3 regions of the Halomonas sp. 141 genome follow, and region 1 is predicted to be linked to each of the others. Evidence: predicted binding sites of a transcription regulator. Region 1 holds the regulator's gene; each other region holds the start of a gene.
What was found. Region 1 encodes PhoB, which activates phosphate uptake and scavenging genes when phosphate is short. Its sites were predicted from a motif close to TGTCATANNNNTGTCANA; they were not measured.
Positions count from the first base shown of each region.

Region 2: a site for PhoB is predicted at 2,336-2,353, ahead of CWI66_RS15050 (bifunctional metallophosphatase/5'-nucleotidase). Genes of this name have one in related genera too.
Region 3: a site for PhoB is predicted at 3,864-3,881, ahead of CWI66_RS06865 (DUF6482 family protein). Genes of this name have one in related genera too.

Region 1 covers NZ_PINZ01000063.1:760-7,489, forward strand. Annotated here, with positions in the region: gene CWI66_RS16445 (HU family DNA-binding protein) at 1-146, opposite strand, end outside; gene CWI66_RS16450 (NAD(P)/FAD-dependent oxidoreductase) at 239-1,423, opposite strand; gene CWI66_RS16455 (chorismate--pyruvate lyase family protein) at 1,511-2,083, shown strand; gene ubiA (4-hydroxybenzoate octaprenyltransferase) at 2,121-3,011, shown strand; gene phoB (phosphate regulon transcriptional regulator PhoB) at 3,108-3,797, shown strand; gene phoR (phosphate regulon sensor histidine kinase PhoR) at 3,800-5,095, shown strand; gene CWI66_RS16475 (hypothetical protein) at 5,413-5,724, shown strand; gene cysZ (sulfate transporter CysZ) at 6,004-6,730, opposite strand, start outside.
Region 2 covers NZ_PINZ01000047.1:5,466-12,195, forward strand. Annotated here, with positions in the region: gene CWI66_RS15045 (sn-glycerol-3-phosphate import ATP-binding protein UgpC) at 1-562, shown strand, start outside; gene CWI66_RS15050 (bifunctional metallophosphatase/5'-nucleotidase) at 593-2,176, opposite strand; gene CWI66_RS15055 (glycosyltransferase family 4 protein) at 2,402-3,565, shown strand; gene CWI66_RS15060 (phosphatase PAP2 family protein) at 3,528-4,067, shown strand; gene CWI66_RS15065 (sodium/glutamate symporter) at 4,161-5,606, shown strand; gene CWI66_RS18600 (hypothetical protein) at 5,671-5,802, opposite strand; gene CWI66_RS15070 (entericidin A/B family lipoprotein) at 6,497-6,628, shown strand; gene CWI66_RS15075 (alpha/beta fold hydrolase) at 6,633-6,730, shown strand, end outside.
Region 3 covers NZ_PINZ01000010.1:42,014-48,743, reverse strand. Annotated here, with positions in the region: gene CWI66_RS06885 (hypothetical protein) at 1-38, shown strand, start outside; gene rplI (50S ribosomal protein L9) at 54-500, shown strand; gene CWI66_RS06875 (replicative DNA helicase) at 601-3,372, shown strand; gene CWI66_RS06870 (hypothetical protein) at 3,499-3,792, shown strand; gene CWI66_RS06865 (DUF6482 family protein) at 3,933-4,235, shown strand; gene CWI66_RS06860 (thiol-disulfide oxidoreductase DCC family protein) at 4,246-4,653, opposite strand; gene hemH (ferrochelatase) at 4,965-6,050, shown strand; gene CWI66_RS06850 (putative monovalent cation/H+ antiporter subunit A) at 6,249-6,730, shown strand, end outside.

The DNA.
Region 1 (6,730 bases):
GTGCCAAAGCCAATCAGTGTGACGTCTTCGCCTTTGGCCACGCTGTTGGTGATTTCGTCCAGAATGACATTCAGGACCTGGCCTGCCTTGTCCTTGGACAGGTCAGCACTCTCGGCGATGGCAGCGGCGAGTTCAGGTTTGCGCATGAAGGAATCTCCCTTGTGAAAAACAAACGTCAATGTTGTTGGTAACCCACCCCGGCAGGGCTTATTCAGCCTAGTCGTGAAGGCGGCGAAAATCAGCCTAGCAGGGCAGGGACAGCTCTGGAAAGCTCCACTTTCCTTCTCACGCAGCCCCCTGTCAACGCAAAACCAATCAAACGACCGTCTTTATCTTCCGCCAGCGCCGTTAAATCCTGCCCATGGCCTTCCACTCGCCAGTGCTGCGGTGTGCCCACTGGCGGGTAGGCTACCACCGGGAGCAGAGGCGTTTTGACGATGATCGGCCAGGCGCCGAAGCTTACCGGGGTGGGTGAGCCGCCCAGCGTGGCCGCCAGCGCTTTGGCACTGGCTTGCAGCGGCTGGACGTACATGGCGTTCACGCCGTCGATGCAGGCCACGTCGCCCAATGCGTACACGTTCGGCTGGCGAGTGCGAAGCAGCCGGTCCACCTCGATACCGCGGGCGCTGACCGCGAGTCCGGCGGCCTCGGCCAGCGCCGTGCGGGGCGCCAGTCCCGTGGCCAACAGGACGATGTCCACCGTATGGCGCTCGCCGCTGTCGAGCTGCAGTACCAGGTCGCGGTCGGCATTCATGGATAGGCTGTCCAGCGTGCGCCCCAGTGCCAGTTGCATGCCTGCCGTTCGAAAGGTTTCGGCCAAGGCATGGCCCAGCGGATCGGGCAGCAGGCGCGGCAGCGGGGTGCTCTCTGGCGCCACCAGGGTGACGTGGTGGCCGCCCGCATGGAGGTCGTTGGCGAATTCGCAGCCCACCAGGCCCGCGCCAATGATCGCCACTCGGCTTGGCTGGGCGAGCGCTGCATACAGGCGGCGGTAGTCATCCAGGTCGTTGACCGTGAAACAGCGCCCTTTCAGCGCATCGGGTATCTGGAACGGTGTGCGCGGGGCCGCGCCGGTGGCGAGCACCAGGTGCTCGTAGCGGAGCAGGGTGCCGTTGTCCAGGCGCAGCATCTGGTGTTCCAACGCCAGTTCGACGACTTGCGTGTGGGCCATGAGCTGGGCATTCAGTTCGTCGGCGAGCGCTTCTGCGCTGCGCTGCGCCAGCTTTTCGGGGCTCAACCGCTTGGCGAAGCCCGTGGACAGCAGCGGTTTGCTGTACTCTTCGCCACGGTCGGCGCTAACCAGCGCGATGGTGCGAGAATCTCCCTGGCGGCGCAGCGCTCGCGCCAGGCCAATACCGGCCATGCCAGTGCCGACAATGACCAGCTCGGCATGTGGGGATTCGCTCAAGTGTGAATCGGGCATATCGTTATCCGGGGGTAAGGAACAAAAGCCTGCCAAGCCATCATGTTACACTAGCCTTCTTTCCAATTGACTGCTCTGGAGGCTCAGGTGACGCTCGTTGAGTTGCCACGCCCTGCGTTTTCGCTACCCCCCCACTGGCGGCCGGTTGCCGCTGCGCGGCCTGCCATGAGTGCGGCCTGGTGGCAATGGGTGGCCTCGACCGACTCCCTGACGGCGCGCCTGATGGCGGCCGGAGCGCCGAGCCAGTTCCGCGTACGCCTGCTGCGTCAGACCATTGGCCTGCCGTTTCAGGACGAAGCCATGGCGCTGGGCATCGCTCCACGTCGCCATGCCTGGCTACGCGAGGTGGCGCTGTGCATCGACGGCACCCCCTGGGTGGTGGCGCGATCAGTGGCACCGCTGGAGCAGCTGCAGGGCAAAGGCCTGGGGGCCTTGGGCGAGCGTTCGCTGGGCAGCTGGTTGTTTCAGCAGCCGGACCTGGTGCGCGGGCCGTTGCAGGCCACGGTGTCGCTCCCGCGCTTCACGGCGTGGGGTGCCCCCGCCAAGGGGCGTAGCCAGTGGGGGCGTCGCTCGGTCTTTCAGCACGCGGGGTTGTCGCTGCTGGTTCAAGAGTATTTTTTATCGACCATGGCCGATGCGCTGAGCCTGCCCTCGCGCTAGGCTATTCTGGAGTTTCTTTCACGAGGTAAGCATGAGCATGGACCGTTCTCTATTGCGGCCAACGGGTTGGGCCCGGCTGGCAGACTTTATTCAGCTGATGCGCCTGGATCGGCCCATTGGTACCTGGCTGCTCATGTGGCCGACGCTCTGGGCGCTGTGGGTGGCTGCAGAAGGGGTACCGGGCCGCTCTGTGCTGATCATCTTCATTGCCGGTGTCTACGTGATGCGGGCTGCGGGCTGCGTGGTGAACGACTATGCCGACCGCCATGTGGATGGCCACGTCAAGCGTACTCGCCAGCGCCCCATGGCCACGGGGCGCATCAGCGAAACCGAAGCCCAGCTGCTGTTCGTGGCGCTGGTCGCCGCTGCCTTCATCCTGGTGCTGCTGACCAACTGGTTCACCGTGCTGCTGTCGGTGGGCGGCGTGCTGCTGGCTTTCGTGTATCCGTTCATGAAGCGCTACACCCACTTCCCGCAGGTGGTGCTGGGCGCGGCCTTTTCCTGGGCCATTCCCATGGCGTTTGGCGCGGTATTGGGCCACGTGCCTCTGGAAGCCTGGCTGCTGTTCAGTGCCAACCTGCTGTGGACCGTTGCCTACGATACCCAGTACGCCATGGTCGACCGTGACGACGACCTGAAAATCGGCATCAAGTCGACCGCCGTGCTGTTTGGCCGTGCTGACCGGCTGATCATCGGAGTGCTGCAGGCAAGCGTGCTGATGCTGCTGAGCTGGGTCGCGCTGCGCGTCGGGCTGGGAGGCTTTTTCTGGCTGGGGTTGCTGGGCATGGCGGCGACGTTCGTGTACCAGCAGCGGTTGATCGCCGGGCGCGATCGTGACCGCTGCTTTCAGGCCTTTCTGAATAACCACTGGTCGGGTCTGCTGGTCTTTGCAGGTATTGCCTTGAGCTGGTGGCCGGTAGCGGGCTAAATTGACTGGGTGTCATGGAACTGTCATCAAGTCATGGTGTTATCGTCACACGCATGTCATTGAACCTTCCTGAATAGAGCACCGTGAGGCCCTGGAATGACCGCCAAGACCGTACTGATCGTCGATGATGAGGCGCCGATCCGCGAAATGATCGCCGTGGCGCTGGAGATGGCTGACTATCGCGTGCTTGAAGCGGACAACGCCCAGGATGCCCACGCCATGGTCGTCGATCACCAGCCCGACCTGTTGCTGCTGGACTGGATGATGCCGGGCACCAGCGGCATCGAGCTGGCCCGTCGGTTGAAGCGCGAAGAAGCCACCGCCGAGCTGCCGATCATCATGCTGACGGCCAAGGGCGAAGAGGACAACAAGATCCAGGGCCTGGAAGCGGGTGCCGACGACTATATCACCAAGCCCTTTTCCCCCCGTGAGCTGGTGGCCCGCCTGAAGGCCGTGCTGCGTCGGGCCACGCCGCGTGGCGTAGAAGACCCCATCGAAATCAATGGTCTGCTGTTGGACCCGGTGAGCCACCGGGTCAGCGCCCATGGCAAGGCGCTGGAAATGGGGCCTACCGAGTATCGTCTGCTGCAGTTTTTCATGACCCATCAGGAGCGCGCCTACACGCGCAGCCAATTGCTTGACCAGGTATGGGGTGGCAATGTCTACGTGGAAGAGCGCACCGTGGACGTGCATATTCGTCGTCTTCGTAAAGCGCTGGGCGAGCCTCATCAAAATCTGATTCAAACGGTGCGCGGTACCGGGTACCGGTTCTCTGCGCGAGTGTAAGCGTGCGCCTGTGGAGCCGTGAGATCTGGCGCATCATCTGGCTGGCCCTGTTGGGCCTCTGCCTGGGATGGCTGGTGGATTACCCTGGCGTCGGGCTGGCGGCGGGGCTGCTGTTTTGTCTGGTCTATCATCTGCGTCAGTTTCGGGCGCTCTTCCTTTGGCTGACGCTCCACCCCCACGATGAGCCTCCGGCGGCCAAGGGCATGTGGGGAGAGCTGTTCGACCGCCTCTATCGCTACCAGAAAAGCCAGCGCATTACCCAAAGCCGTTTACGGGCAACGCTGGCGAGAATTCAGGAGTCCTCCGAAGCCATGCGCGATAGCGTGGTGATGCTGGACCGCCACGGCGACCTGGAGTGGTGGAACAGCGCGGCCACCGACATGCTGGGGCTGCAAACCGCCCACGACCGTGGCCAGCACATCACCAACCTGCTGCGCGACCCTCGCTTCATCAGCTACTTCAATGCCCGCGATTACAGCGAGCCGCTGACGCTGACCTCGCCGATCGACGAGCGGCGTATCCTCCAGTATCAGATCACCCTCTACGGCGATGACGAGCGGCTGGTCATGGCCCGTGATATTACGCGTCTACACCGCCTGGAGCAGATGCGGCGTGACTTCGTCGCCAACGTCTCCCATGAACTGCGCACTCCGCTGACCGTGCTGTCGGGCTACCTGGAAACCTACGGCGACCTCAAGGAGCTGCTGCCTCCCCGCTTGGGTAAAGGAATTGTACAGATGGAGGAGCAGACGCGGCGGATGCAGAACCTGGTCAATGACCTGCTGCTGCTGTCACGGCTGGAAATCGACCAGGGCGGCGACGATCACCAGACGCTGGCCGTAGGCCCCATGCTCGACAGCATTCGCCGAGACGCTCTGGCGCTCTCGAGGCAGCAGCACAGTGTGCAGGTCATTCTAGAGAGCGACGCTGGCTTGATCGGCAGCGAGCAGGAGCTGCGCAGCGCCATTTCCAATCTAGCCTTCAATGCCGTGCGCTATACCCCGGAAGGCAGCCAGATCACGCTGCGCTGGTCGGTGGCCGCCAACGGCAACGGGTGTATCGAGGTCGAGGACGATGGCGATGGCATTGATCCGGTGCATATCCCCCGCCTGACCGAGCGCTTCTATCGAGTGGATAAAGGGCGCAGTACGGCAACAGGAGGGACGGGTCTGGGCCTGGCCATCGTGAAGCACGTGCTGCTGCGCCACGAGGCCCAACTCAATGTTGAATCACACCCGGGCGAGGGAGCTGCCTTTCGCTGTGTGTTTCCTGCCAGACGCGTTACCGGGCCTGCTTGAAGGCTCGACTTCACTGAACCCCCTTCTTTTGCATAACACCTGTATAAGTGTGCCATATTGGCATAGAACTCTGGTCACACCTCACTCATGTGTCATTTTTAACCACTCAAAGCGCCTGTTCATTGCTTCTCAGCGGCCTTGTTCGCCTCTTTGTTTTTTTAATAAGTTTTTGAAATTTATGGATTTTTAATTTTTCTGGCATGTGTGGCATAGCGCATGCAATATTTTGAGTAAGGAAGATTACCGCAGGAACTGGTAAGACATGAAGTCACTCTTCCTTAACTATGCGGTATTAACAGCGATCGAGGAGGCGGAATATGATGTCCAAGGAACTACTCAAGAAAGCTGGTATTTTAGGTGTTTCTTTTGGCCTGATGGCAAGTCCACTGGCATTTGCAGACACCACGGATCACTCATCCATCGACCAGAATCAGGATGTAACCGTCGAAGATGAGCCCATGAACACACAGTCTGGTACGGCTGAGCCCGGTAGCTACGACACAGAAGACCTGACCACTGATCACGGCACACAAGGTCCCGACGTCGTGGATGAGCCAGAGTCTACCAACATGAGCGGCGGTGCCGAGTACACTCCGGAAGATGTGGTAGAAGAAAATAGCGGCAGCTAAACGTAACAATTCTTTGCAAAGCTGAAAAAAACTCTTACGCTTAGGAGTGAGCAAACTGAGGGCAAGGATGTCCCATAGCAAGGATGCTCACCGATTCAAGGATGAATCAGAAAACGGTCAAGACACTGGTCAGGGTAAATTCCAAGGTTGGAGTCCCGCAAACGGAGAGGAAGCCAGCAGTCAGTATCGTTCATAAGTAAGAGTGGTCGAGACCCCGCCTAGCGGGGTCTAATTTTTTGTGCCTGCTATATGGGCGGCCCTGTGATGAATGGCTCTGATTCAGAGCGCCGAGCCTGCCGCCTTATCCCGCGTGTCCAGTGTGCCACGATAGTGGCGGTCCCACATGAGGACTGCGCCTGCGACGGCGCCTGGAATCAGGAACAGGTTGGCCAAGGGGATCCAGGTGATGAGCATGACCAGCCCGCCATATGTCATGCTCGGCCACCAGCGCCGTGAAAGCCTGCTGCGCATGTCCTTGAACGACACTTTGTTGTTATCCATCGGGTAGTCCAGATAGGTAATGGCCATGACCCAGGCAGAAAAGAGCGCCCATAAGGGAGGCGCGAAGACGTTCAAGCCGGGAATCCAGCTGAACAGGAACAATACGGCCATGCGCGGCAGAATATAGCTCAGCTTGACCAGCTCTCGACCCACGGCGTCCAGCGCCGTTTTGGCCAGCCCTCGGTCATCCAGAGGCTCACGCCCGGTGGCCTGGCGCTCTACCTGAGCCGCCAGAAACCCATAGAAAGGCGCTGCGATCAGGTGAGTCACCAGGGTGAAGCTAAAAAAGATCACCACCAGCAAGCTGATGAAGAATAGCGGCCAGATCAGCCACGACAACCACTCCAGCCAGCCAGGCACCATGGCCATGCTGCTCTCCAGCCAGCCCGAAAAGCGTGTGAAGAGCACGTAAACCATACCCGTATACACGAGCAGATTGACCAGAATGGGTAGAAAAACATAGCGCCTTAGCCCGGGCTGATACACCAGGCGGGTGCCTTGCCCC
Region 2 (6,730 bases), on a different contig from region 1:
CCTGGATGCCAAGCTGAGGGTGCAGATGCGCGTCGAGATCAAGCAGTTGCAGCGTCGCCTGAAGACCACCAGCCTGTACGTCACCCACGACCAGCTCGAAGCGATGACCCTGGGCGACCGCCTGGTGGTGCTGAACGCAGGCAATATCGAGCAGGTAGGCACGCCCATGGAGATCTACACGCGGCCTGCCACGCTGTTCGTGGCCCAGTTCATCGGCTCCCCTGCCATGAACATCCTGCCGCAGGCCTATCTGGCCCCCCAGGATCATCAAGGGATATTGAGCCAGCTGCCGGAAGGCACGGACACTCTGGGTATTCGCCCGGATGACATGCTGCTGACACCGCCTGCCGAGCCGCATATCGCCCTACGAGCCACGCTGATGCTATACGAAGCAGCCGGGGCCGAAAGCCACCTGTACGTGCATCTGGCCGACCGCCAACAGCCTACGGTACTGAAAACCGCAGGCCAGCCTCCCGTTCAGGAGGGCGAGACGCTCAACCTGTACGTCACCGCCGGTGCCCTGCACCCGTTCAATGCCACCACGGGGCAGCGCACCGGCTGAGCCTACCGCTTGCCCAGGGCGATGAAGTGACTATTCGTCCTGGGCAATATCGACAATGCGACCTTGAGGCTGGTAAAACACCTCGCCATGGGACACCACGTGATCGCGCAACATTTCCCAGTCGGTATGGCCCACGATGGTATAGCGCCCATCTTCATGGGCAGCGCCCAGCGCCGTGTGGCCATCGCCACCTGCCGCGGTGAAGTTGTTGGTGGCCACGGTATAAATCTTGTCCGGGTCGATCGCCTGCATGGCGCCTTCGCGGTTCACCTCCAGACTGATGAGACGCTCGCCTGCAGGCTGACGGCTGTCGTAGGTGAGCCGCGTGCCTTCCGACACCTGCAGGAAGCCGCCGCTTTCGTCCGGCGCATTGGTCAGGGCGATTTCGAAGGTTTCAAGCAGCTCGGCACCGGTGACTTCCAGTAACGTCAACCGGTTACCGAACGGCTGCACGGCGATCAGGTCGCCGACGGTGATATCCCCCTGGGGCAGCGCTTCACGAATACCGCCGCTGTTCTGTAGCGCCATGAGGGTGTCCGGTACCACCTTGCGCGCTGCATGAAGCTGACCGTCGGCAATCAGGTTGCCCAGCGCCGTCTCGTTGGCGCGTACGCTCAGCGCATCGCCCTGGCCATGACGAGGGTTGGGCAGCGCCAGAATCGCCTTCGCACCTACCTGTTCGTCACGCAGTGCCTCGATGGCCGCGGTATAAGGTGCTAAAAGCTCCAGCGCAGCCGCATCCGGCGTGCGCTCGTCAACGGCCAGCAGCTCACCGCTGACCTCCTGCACCACGCCCTCGGCATCGAAGGTCACCTGCATGACTCCCAGGTGCTGGCCATACTCACCTGCCTGCCCTATCACGGTGGGCGCTGGCCAGTGCTCGGTCAGCAGCGCAGGCGGGGCAACCCGCGTATGGCTATGCCCCCCGATGATGACATCGATCCCCTCGACCTGCTCTGCCAGCAGCAGGTCGTTACCGACGCTGGGGTCGCTGTCGTAGCCCAGATGCGTGAGCGCAATGATCTTGTTGACTCCCTGTGCCTCGAACGCCTCGACCATAGTTTCGGCCGCCTGTCGATACTCACCAATGGTGACCTGGCCCGGGCTGGAGATGGCGTCGCTATCCTGGGTGCTCAATCCGAAGATCCCGATACGCTCCCCATGGTGTTCGAGGATCATACCGTCATAGAGATACCCCGGCTGGGGGTCGACCGTGATGCTCTCCCCGAGGCGCTCGGCAAACTCGGGAGAAGCCGAAAAGTCCAGGTTGGCGCCTAAAATGGGGAAGTCTGCCCCTGCAAAGAACGCCGCCAACGCCTGATGACCGGTCTCAGGGTCACCCAGGTCGAACTCATGATTCCCCGGCACGAACGCGTCGTAGCCCATCAGGTTCATGAAGGTCAGTGCGTCCTGGCCCTGAAACTCGTTGAAGTAGAGCGTCCCAGAGAAGACATCCCCCGCATCCAGCAGCAACCCCTCGCCATAGGTCTCCCGGGCCTCGTTCAAGGTGGCCACCAGGGCCGGGTAAGCATCCGTGCGGCCATGCAGGTCGTTGGTGTGATAGATCGTCAGGGTAAAGGTATCGTCGGCCATCACGGCTGATGCCGAGATCATGAGTGCGCCTGCAATGGCGCATGGAGTAACAAAGTGTCGTGAGGTCATGGACTGAGTTCCTTCCGTCAGGGTCAAGTCACGTTCTTCTTCATATAACGATAGTTGCTCTCTGCAACACAAGGCATGGTCATTCGCCATGTCATCGCTTGTTCACTTGGCTGTCGCCTCGGTGTCACTGTTGAGCCTCACCATGGTGGCTAAACGTGATAAAGGGATGAATCGCTCATGCGACTCTGTATCGTCAGCGAAACATGGTCACCGGAAATCAACGGCGTCGCGCACACGCTGAACCGGCTGTGTCGTGAACTGCTGTTGCTGGGCATCACAGTGGACGTGATACGCCCGGCGCCGCGTCAACCCGGAAGCGCCGCGTGCGCTACTCGGGAACTTCAGGTCAGGCGGTTTGCGCTGCCTAACTATACCGACGTTCAGGTAGGCTTTGCCCGCCCCGGGAAGCTTCAGCGCTTTTGGCAGCAGTACCGCCCGGATGTCGTGTATCTGGCGACCCAGGGCCCGCTGGGCTGGGCAGCCCGCCAGGCAGCCCAGCGCCTGGACCTGCCACTGGTGGCCGGTTGGCATACCAACTTCGACCACTACTGTCAGGATTATGGGGTTGCCTGGCTGAGCAAAGCGACACGACGCTATTTGCGCTATTTCCATAACGGCTGCGCGCTCACCCTGGTGCCTACCCAGCAGCAAGCCGTGGCGCTGCGCCAGGATGGCATCAAAGACGTACAGGTGCTGTCCCGGGGCATCGACGGCGAACGCTTTTCGCCCGCCCACCGCGACCTCGCGCTGCGTCAGCAGTGGGGTGTCAGCGAGCATCAACCGGTAGCCCTGTACGTAGGGCGCCTGGCACCCGAGAAGAACCTTTCGCTCCTGCAGGAAACGTTGCAAGCCATGCGCAGCGCTCGCCCCGATATGGCTCAGGTCATCGTCGGCGACGGCCCGGCCCGCAGCCAGCTGCAAAAAGCCTTGCCCGAGGCCCACTTCACCGGTTTCGTAGACAAGCATTCGCTGGCTCGCCATTACGCCAGCGCCGACATGTTCGTGTTTCCCTCGCTGTCTGAAACCTGGGGCAACGTGGTGACCGAAGCCATGGCCAGCGGTCTGGCGGTCGTGGCGTTTCGCCACGCGGCCAGCGCAGAACTGATTCACAGTGGCCATAACGGCATCACCGTGGCGACCGACGATGCGCTGGGCTTTCAACACGCGGCGGTCACGCTGTGTCAGCACCCTGCCGATTACGCACGACTAGGAAGAGTCGCCCGCCTGCGCGCGCTGGAACAGAGCTGGACGGGCATTGCCGAGCAATTTCTACGTTACCTGCACCATGCCCAGGAGGCCCGCCATGCGAGCTCGCCCGCTTGTCGTATTCGATCGTCTTGACCTGTTGGAGTGGCGCTTTTGCCAGCGTGTGACGCATCTCTCGCTCTACCGCCCCTGGCGTCTGACGCTCCAGACGGCCAGCAAACTGGGTGATTGGCCCGTTTGGGTACTACTGATTGCAGCTCAGCCCTGGCTGCAAGCGGACGGCCTCTGGCGCATGTGGCAATACTCACTGATCGCGCTACTGGCGATCCTGGTCTATAAGCTGGTAAAAACCCGGCTGTGTCGTGAGCGCCCCTTCATCACCTACCTGGGGGGCGTCCACTGCGGCGAACCCGCCCGAGACCGCTACAGTTTTCCCAGTGGCCATACCATGCATGCCGTGATGTTCAGCGTGCTGGTGGCCAGCCACACGCCCTGGCTGCTACCGATCGTGTTACCGCTTGCCTTGATCATCGCGATCTCACGGGTGGGGCTGGGCCTGCACTATGTCAGTGACGTGCTGGCCGGGGCCGCCATGGGCTATGGATTTGCGCTATTGGGACTCTACTGGATGGGCTAGGCCCTTTTCGAATACCTGAACGCCGTAGCGCTTTCATTTGATTGGCGCTACGTTTATCTCATTACCCTTGTCGAATCATCAAGGAGCGATGAGATGACCATGACCGTTGGTGAACTGTTTATCGCGCTGGTGCTCATTGCGCTGGTGCTGCTGGTCAGTAACGCGCTGCGCCTTTGGCTGCCCTGGCTGCGCCGCCTGTTTCTCCCCAGCTCGGTGATTGGCGGGCTGCTCTTACTGCTGCTCGGCCCCGATGTCATCGGGCGCTTCATGCCCACGCTTTTCGAAGATAGCCCCGGCTTGTTCCCCGCTTACGTCCAGGAGAGCTGGTCGGCGCTGCCCGGGCTGCTGATCAACGTGGTCTTTGCTGCCCTATTCATTGGCAAGGCCATCCCTGGGCTGCGCACCATCTGGCTACGCGCAGGGCCCCAGGTCGTGGTGGGTCAGACCATGGCCTGGGGCCAGTATGTGGTCGGGCTAAGCCTTGCCCTGCTGGTGCTGGTACCGCTTTTCAACATGAACCCCATGGTAGGGGCGCTGATTGAAATCGGTTTCGAAGGGGGGCACGGCACCGCCGCGGGCATGGCCGACACTTTCGCCGATCTCGGTTTTGAGGAAGGCGCCGACCTGGCGCTTGGCCTGGCCACCGTCGGCATCGTTTCGGGGGTGTTGATCGGTACGGTGATGATCAACATCGCGGCACGCAGAGGCGTGGTCAAGCCCACCCGTGAAGAAGACCAGCCGGATGAAAGCCTGCGTGAAGACGAGCGGCCCTCTACAGAGGAGTTCAGCGAATTCAAAAAGGATCTGGCACAAGAGGCAGGCACCACCGACCCTTTGAGCCTGCATATTGGCCTAGTGGGCATTGCCATCGTGATTGGCTGGCTGCTGCTGACAGGCCTGCAGTGGATCGAGCAGATGACCTGGGCGCGCGACGGTGGGCTGGAAATACTCGCCCACGTGCCGCTGTTTCCCATCGCCATGATTGGCGGGGTGATCGTACAGCTGTGTGTCATGCGCTTTGGGCTGGAACGGCACGTATCCACCCGCACCATGTCTCGTATTGCAGGCACCGCTCTGGATTTCACCATTGTGGCCGCCCTCGCAACGCTTTCGCTGACCACACTGGGCGATTACTTCGTGCCGTTCCTGCTGCTGGCCGTTGCCGGGATTGCCTGGAGCCTCTTCGTACTGATCGTGATTGCTCCCCGCGTCATCCCCGAAAACTGGTTCGAACGCGGTATTGGTGACTTCGGCCAATCCATGGGGGTCACTGTCACGGGACTGTTGCTGATGCGCATGGCAGACCCCAAGAACAAGTCTGGCGCGCTGGAGAGCTTTGGCTACAAACAGCTGATGTTCGAACCCGTGGTGGGCGGTGGCCTGTTTACCGCCGCCGCGTTACCGCTGATTGCCCAGTTTGGCGCACCCGCCGTGCTGGGCTTCACGGCCATACTAACCGTCGGCTGGCTGGCATTTGGACTGCTCTACTTTGGCCGGATGGTGCCCGACCGTGGCAAGGGTCGATGGCAAGGCAAGTAAACGTCAGATAGCAAAACGCCCGCAGCTGCGGGCGTTTTGTATTGGATGGCTTACATAGGATGGCTTACATATCGGGCGGCATGTCGTCACGCTCTTCCAGGCCCCCGGAAAATGACGTCTTGAACGCCATATACAGGCCCACCCCCGAAAACCCCAGGAAGAGCACGAACATGCATAACATCAATACCATCGCCATAACGCGTGTCCCTGTCAGTGTGCGGCCGTTGCGTTGACGTCTTCTCACCGCTGAAAGTTGATCTACACGACAGGATAGACCAAAACACTGCGCCCATCTGTACCATTACTGTACAGACGCAGGGATGGATTTGTAAAATTATCTAAAATCAGTTACTTGAGAAAACAAAAATAACGCAAAAAAACCATCCCACGTGAGCGAGATGGCTGTTTTGCATCGCTGCCAATCCTTGGCCTTGATGGCCAGCACATCCAGGTGCTGGCAAGAGTGAGCAGGCTCGATGTCCCTACACGTCCTTGATGCTTTCTGGGCGTCCTGCCCTCCATGACTGCCTGTTAGCCTGCCCACGCTGTTGATAAAGAAGGGTCACTTCCTGTGAACCCGAGGCAGTTTATGCTACTAACCATGGTACTGCACAAGGCGGACCAATACTTGCAAAAAAATTAAAAAATACATTAAAAACAATTGCTTGACTTAAATAAAAAGGAGCATAATCTATGCCAACGTAGTGTTCTGAGCCGCCCAAACCTGTGTAAAAGTGGCACATGCGACAAATGCGTATAGCGCATTTTTAGCCTGCCACCGCCGTTTGTGTCACCCAGGCATCACGACCAGTGGCGGGCCTCCCCGTTAACGCTTATGTTATATATCGAATGCCCCACTCTCGGGGATGAGCCCCACTGAGGACACTCTCATGAAACGCTCCATGCTGCTTGGCATACTTTTGATGTCGACCCTGCTGGTCATCAGCGGATGTAATACGGTTCGCGGCATGGGCCAGGATATCGAGCGGGGTGGTGCTGCCATTCAGCGCTCGGCGGAGTAACCCCATGATGACGGTCTTTCTTTCCCACGGCCTGGAGAGCGGCCCCGGCGCCTTGAAGATACAGGCGCTAAAAGGCGTCGCAGAGCATGTAGATGACTGTGA
Region 3 (6,730 bases), on a different contig from region 1:
TTGCGAACGTTCGCGCACGCCTTGCCCGCAGCAACTGACAAGAGGTTTACGAGATGGAAGTCATTCTGCTCGACAAGATTGGTAAGCTGGGCGGCCTGGGTGACAAGGTCACTGTCAAGCCTGGTTATGGTCGTAACTACCTGGTGCCTTACGGCTTAGCCGTACCGGCCACCAAGGACAACATCGAAGCGTTCGAAGCGCAGCGTGCCGAACTCGAAGCGCAAGCCGCTGAGCGTAAGGCAGAAGCCCAGGCGCGTGCCGAGCAACTCAACGACATCGAACTGTCGTTGGTGTCCAAGGCAGGCGACGAAGGCAAGCTGTTCGGCTCTATCGGTCCTCGTGACCTGGCCGACGCGATCTCCTCTGCTGGAATCGACGTCGCCAAGAGCGAAGTACGCATGCCGCAAGGCCCGATTCGTCAAACTGGCGAATACGACATCGACCTCCACCTGCATGCAGAAGTGGACGCCGTTGTACGCGTGGTCGTTGTCGCCGAGTAATCATACTCGCCAACGCTGACGCCTCAAAGGGCGCGGGTTCTCCCGCGCCCTTTGTCTTTTTAGACCCTTTGTCTTTTTAGACCCTTTGTCTTTTTAGGCCCTGTGGCTCTTTTGGCAAAGGGCGACACAGCAGGCTTATAAAGCCCTCACTTTACGCGGGGGCCAGTGGTGTTATCCGAGCCGCACGGCTAAGATAAGCGCCGTTGGCTATCGGGTAATTGTTAAGGAGCTCGCAATGCAGGACCAGCCTTCTGCTGATCAGGAAACGGCAGCGTTAAAACTGCCACCGCATTCATTGGAAGCGGAGCAGTCGGTGTTAGGCGGGCTCATGCTGGACAACCAGGCGTGGGACAACGTCTCCGAGCGTCTGGTGGCTGACGATTTTTACCGCTATGAACATCGGCTGGTGTTCAATGTGATGACGCATCTGGCCGAGTCGGGCCAGCCGCTGGACGTCGTGACCCTTTCCGAAGCGCTGGAAGCCCGCGACCAGCTGGATACGGTGGGCGGACTGAGTTTCCTGGCCGAGCTGGCGCGCAACACGCCTTCGGCCAGCAACATACGCGCCTATGCCGATATCGTCCGTGAACGTGCCACGCTGCGTAAGCTCATCCGGGCGGCCAACCAGATTGCTGAAGGGGCTTTTTCGCCTCAGGGCAGGCCCGCCGACGAGCTGCTCAACGAGGCCGAGCGGCTGGTGTTCCAGATTGCCGAAGAGCGGCCCAAGACCGGTGGCCCCATTGGCATGAGTGACCTGCTCACCAAGGCCGTGGATCGAATCGATGAGCTGTTCAACCTGAAAGGGGAAATGACCGGCCTTTCCACCGGCTTCCGGGATCTGGATGAGATGACTTCGGGCCTGCAGCCTTCCGATTTGGTCATCATTGCCGGACGCCCCTCGATGGGTAAAACTACCTTCGCCATGAACCTGGTCGAGCATGCGGTCATTTCCAGCGACAAGCCGGTGATGGTGTTCTCCATGGAGATGCCCGCCGAATCGCTGATGCTGCGTGTGCTCTCGTCATTGGGGCGTATCGATCAGACCCGCGTGCGTTCGGGCCAGTTGGAAGATGAAGATTGGCCGCGGCTGACCTCGGCGGTGAACCTGCTGAAAGACAAGCAGCTGTTCATCGATGACACGGCGGCCCTGTCACCCAATGAGATGCGCTCACGGCTACGCCGGGTGGTGCGTGAGCACGGCAATATTGCCCTGATCATGATCGACTATCTGCAGCTGATGCAGATTCCTGGCTTTAACGAAAACCGCACGGGCGAGATCTCGGAAATTTCGCGTTCGCTGAAAGGCCTGGCCAAGGAGTTCCAATGCCCGGTGGTGGCGCTTTCCCAGCTGAACCGCTCGCTGGAGCAGCGTCCCAACAAGCGCCCGGTCATGTCGGATTTGCGTGAATGTGTCACGGGAGACACGCGGGTGATGCTGGCAACCGGAGAGCGCTTGCCGATTGGTGATCTGGTCGGGCAAACGCCGGACGTCATATCGCTGGGTGAAGATGGCAAGCTGCGCCGCTCGACGACGGATTTGGTGTGGTCAGTGGGCACCAAGCCAGTATTCGAGGTTTGTTTGGCTAGTGGACGGCGTATACGTGCAACAGCCAGGCATCGATTGAAAGCGCTATGGGATTGGAAAACGGTGGCCGAGCTCAAGGTGGGGGATCGCATCGCCTTGGCCAGACAGTTAGCGCAGCCTGAGCATCCGGTCGTGTGGGAGGAGCATGCGCTTATCCTGCTGGCCCATTTGCTGGGTGACGGCAGCTATGTCAAAGGGCAGCCGCTGCGCTATACCACCGCTAGTGAAGCGAATAGCGACGTTGTGAAGCGCTGCGCAGAGCAGTTTGGCTCGACGGTGACTCGCCATGCGGGACGCGGCAACTGGCATCAACTCGTCATTGCTGGCAATGGCAATCGCTGGCACGCCCAGGGAGTGGGTGCCTGGTTGAAATCGCTGGGTATCTTTGGGCAGCGCTCTGCAGAAAAATATATTCCAGGTGACATCTTCAGGCTGTCCAATCAGCAGCTCGCGCTGTTCATGCGTCATTTGTGGGCCACCGACGGCAGCATTACGACAGATAAAAATGGGCGCACACGCGTCTATTTTTCTACGGTTAGCCGTCGGCTTATCGATGATGTCAGTGCTCTGCTGCTACGTTTCGGTATTGTGACCCGAATCCGCCATGTCGTGTCAGGAGAGGGGAGTGGTTGGTATACCGCCGACGTGTCGGGAAGCGATCAACAGCAGCGCTTTGCACAGAATATTGGGGCTTTTGGGCATCAGGTGGCGTCGTTAGCACCGCTGAAAGCGGCATCCGTCGTGGCGAACACCAATATCGATACCTTGCCCCAGGAGGTGTTCGAGCATGTCAAACAGGCCATGCTTGCTAAAGGCGTGAGTCACCGGAAAATGGCTGCAATGCGTGGCACATCTTATGGCGGCTCGTCCCATTTTAGCTTTGCTCCTTCCCGGGAAACCCTTGGCAGCTATGCAGATGCGCTGGGCGATGTGGCTTTGGCACAGATTGCCTCCAGCGATCTCTTTTGGGACCAAGTCGTCGAGATACGCCCTTGCGGTGAAGAAGAGGTCTTCGATTTGACCGTCCCCGGTGACGCGTGCTGGCTAGCGGATGGCATCGTGAGCCATAACTCGGGCGCGATCGAGCAGGATGCAGACGTCATTGCCTTCGTGTATCGCGACGAAGTGTATAACCGCGATAACCCGGATAACCAGGGCCTGGCCGAGCTGATCATTGGTAAGCAGCGTAATGGCCCCATTGGAACGGTACACATGGCCTTCATAGGCAAATACACGCGCTTCGAAGATCTGGCGCCGGATAGTTACGGTGAAGCCTTCGGCGATTGACTTGAGGCTGAGGGGGGAGCACGTATAATGCGCTCCCCGTTGGCTGAGTCGTCTGGGTAACCCTCACTGGAAGGGCGGGATGAGAAGCGTGGGTCAATCGCATTGGTAGATAGACAGGAGTAACGCATGGCAGGTGGTTTTAGGCGCGGTAACCGTAAGCGGCTTCCCAAGCTGGAAGGTCGGGGTGAGCTCCAGTCGTTAGAGCGTGAAGGTCCCTTCAAGGAGTGGTTGGGCATGCCCGACCTTTACCGCTACCACCTGGTAGTGGAAGGGGAGCAGTACAGCTACCAGACAGAAGATGCGGAATTACCGGTCACCATTGGCGACAAGGTCGTGTTCCGTTACAAGGAAACCAAAGGGGGCAACTGGATCGATCGCAATTCCCTAGGCAAGGCCATCGACCCCTCGGAATATCAGTAACACGACACACATCTTGACGTTTCGGTCAGGAACTCTTTTCTGTTATTGCCCTCTTAGAGAGATAGTGCCAGGGTAATATGATTGTCATGGGGCAAGGGCATGCTGTGCTCCATGGCAATGACCAATAACAGGAGGGAACCATGGAACTTAAAGAGCTTAAACAGTTCGTCGAACGTCATGACAATTTTGAAATTCGAGTAATCACGCACTCGGGCAGCCGGTTTTATCAGGTCGAGCTTGAAGATGTCGAGGGTGAGCGCCATATGCTGACCCAGCGTGGCAAGCCCATGCTGTTTCGTTCGCTGGACGATGTCTACCTCGAACTCAAGCGGGCAGGTATCCACCGGGCGTATCTTGTGCAGCACGTGCCTCAGGATGAAGTCATTGGTCGCGACGCCCACTACAGCGCGCCGCTGACCTCGCGTATGCCGCTGGTATTCTGACGCCCAGGCATCACTGATTGCGCGAGCGTGACCCGCATTTTTCCCACCATTGGCCCAGCCGAATTCGGCGACGGGCAAAGAACCGATAGCCTGCATCCATGACGGCGCGCAGGCCAGGCAAGCAAGACAGTCTTACCAGCCGCCTGTAGCCCAACACGGCATACAGGGCCCGGCTGGCATCCATCCCCACATACCAGTTTCCCTGCTGATCCTGAAGATGCAGTTGCCCCATCATGGCCTCGAAGCTGAGCCCCAATGCGCCGGGATCGAAATCCTCGTGCTGAATATCGACCAGACGAATGCGCTGGTGGTGGCGATGTTTGGCTAGCCAGGCCACTTCGACGCGACAAAAGGGGCAGTGTCCATCGTCGTAGAGCGTGATCGGTGGTGCGGCATGCAGCGTGGCGAAACGGCTCATAAGGAGCGCTCCTCGTGGGTGTATCCTTGGGTGTGAGCGGCTTGCTCGTAACCGGCGGCAGTGGGGGGCGATGCCAGGAGCTGCTCTACCTGCTGGCGCAGAACGCCACCACCGCGCCTTCAGGGGCCTGGCGAAGGGTAGGCAGGGTCAGGGAAAGCTGGTCACCCAGAATGAGTAGCAAAGGCTTGGACATGAGTTCGCCTGTAGTTATACAAATTATGTTGATAGTATAACTTTATTCCGCGTCTTTGCTGAAAAGTGATAAGATTTAGACCATTGTGAATGATCGACAGCCCCCAGGAGTAAGTGAGATGGCCGACAGCGTTGTAAAGGATCAACCCGGTGAAGGGCGCTTGGCCCACGCGCCAAGCAGTCATCCTCCGGTTGCCCCCGCCAAGGTGGGCGTGGTGCTGGCCAATCTGGGGACGCCCGATGCGACTGACTACTGGTCCATGCGGCGCTATCTCAACGAATTCCTGTCGGATAAGCGGGTCGTGGACTATGCGGGTTGGAAATGGCAACCGCTGCTGCAGCTCATCATTCTGACCAAGCGCCCCTTTACGTCGGGCCATGCCTACAAAAGCATCTGGAACACCGAAAAAGACGAGAGCCCGCTGCTGACCATTACCCGTGCACAAACGGAAAAGATGACCGCCCGGCTGAAAGCGCTGTATGGCGACAGTGTCGAGGTCGATTTCTGCATGCGCTATGGCAACCCTTCCACGGAAAGCGTGCTGAATCGCATGAAAGAGAAGGGCTGCGAGCGCATCGTGTTCTTCCCGCTCTACCCGCAGTACGGCTCGCCCACCACGGCTACCGCCAACGATCAGGCCTTTCGCACGCTGATGAAGATGAAGTGGCAGCCCTACCTGCGCACGGTGCCGGCCTACTTTGAACACCCTGCGTACATCCAGGCGCTGGCCAACTCGGTGCAAGAGGCGTACGACGGCTTTGAAAGCCGTCCCACCAAGCTCGTGGCCAGCTACCACGGTGTGCCGGAACGCTATCTGATGGAAGGCGACCCCTACCATTGCCAGTGCCAGAAAACCACGCGCCTGCTGCGTGAGCGTCTGGGGTTGAGCAAGGAGGAGGTCGATACCGCCTTCCAGTCACAGTTTGGCCCGGAAAAGTGGGTAGGCCCGCAAACCGTGGATCATGTGGCCGAGCTGGCCAGGCAGGGCCACAAGCACATTGCCATTCTGTCACCTGCTTTCTCCTCCGACTGTGTGGAAACCCTCGAAGAGATCAAGGAGGAGATTCACGACAGTTTCATGGAGGCCGGTGGCGAGACGTTCAGCTATATTCCTTGCCTGAATGATCGCGATGATCATATCGATGCCCTGTTGGCCGTGGTCAACAATGAGCTGTTGGGCTGGTTGCCCGTGCCCGCTAAGTAAGATTTCTGCTCGCGCTGACGCCGCTTTGGCCACTGGCCGAGCGGCTTTTTATGCCAGCGAGGTGGCTGGAGTTTTTCGAAGGGCTGGTATAAGGTTTGTGCATATAAAATCACATTTATTCAACGTTTAAGCGGCACATGTCGTACCATGCACCGCTCACGGGAATAGTTTGCGCTTATTTTAGGGAGAGAACGCCGGATGCAATTTGCCGTTTTAATAGGCTTCGTGCTGGCAGCGTCGTCACCGCTGCTCAACCTCTGGTGTAGGGAACGAACCAGCCTGGTGCTGGCGCTATTTCCAGCGCTGATGGCCGCGTGGCTGATTGGCCAGGCCCCGGTGGTGCTGAGTGAAGGGCCGCAGCTGCTGGAGTGGGCGTGGGTGCCGTCGCTGGGGATCAGCCTGAGCTTTTTGCTGGATGGCTTGTCGCTGCTGTTTGGCCTGCTGATTTCCGTCATCGGTACTTGCGTACTGATCTATGCTGGCGGGTACTTGAAAGGCCATCCGGATATTGCCCGCTTCCATCTGGCGCTGGTGGCCTTCATGGCCTCCATGATGGGGCTGGTCATGGCCGATGGCCTGTTGACCCTGTTTGTGTTCTGGGAACTGACCAGTATCACCTCGTATCTGTTGATCGGCTTCAACCATAACGATATCGAGGCCAGAAAGTCGGCTCGCCAAGG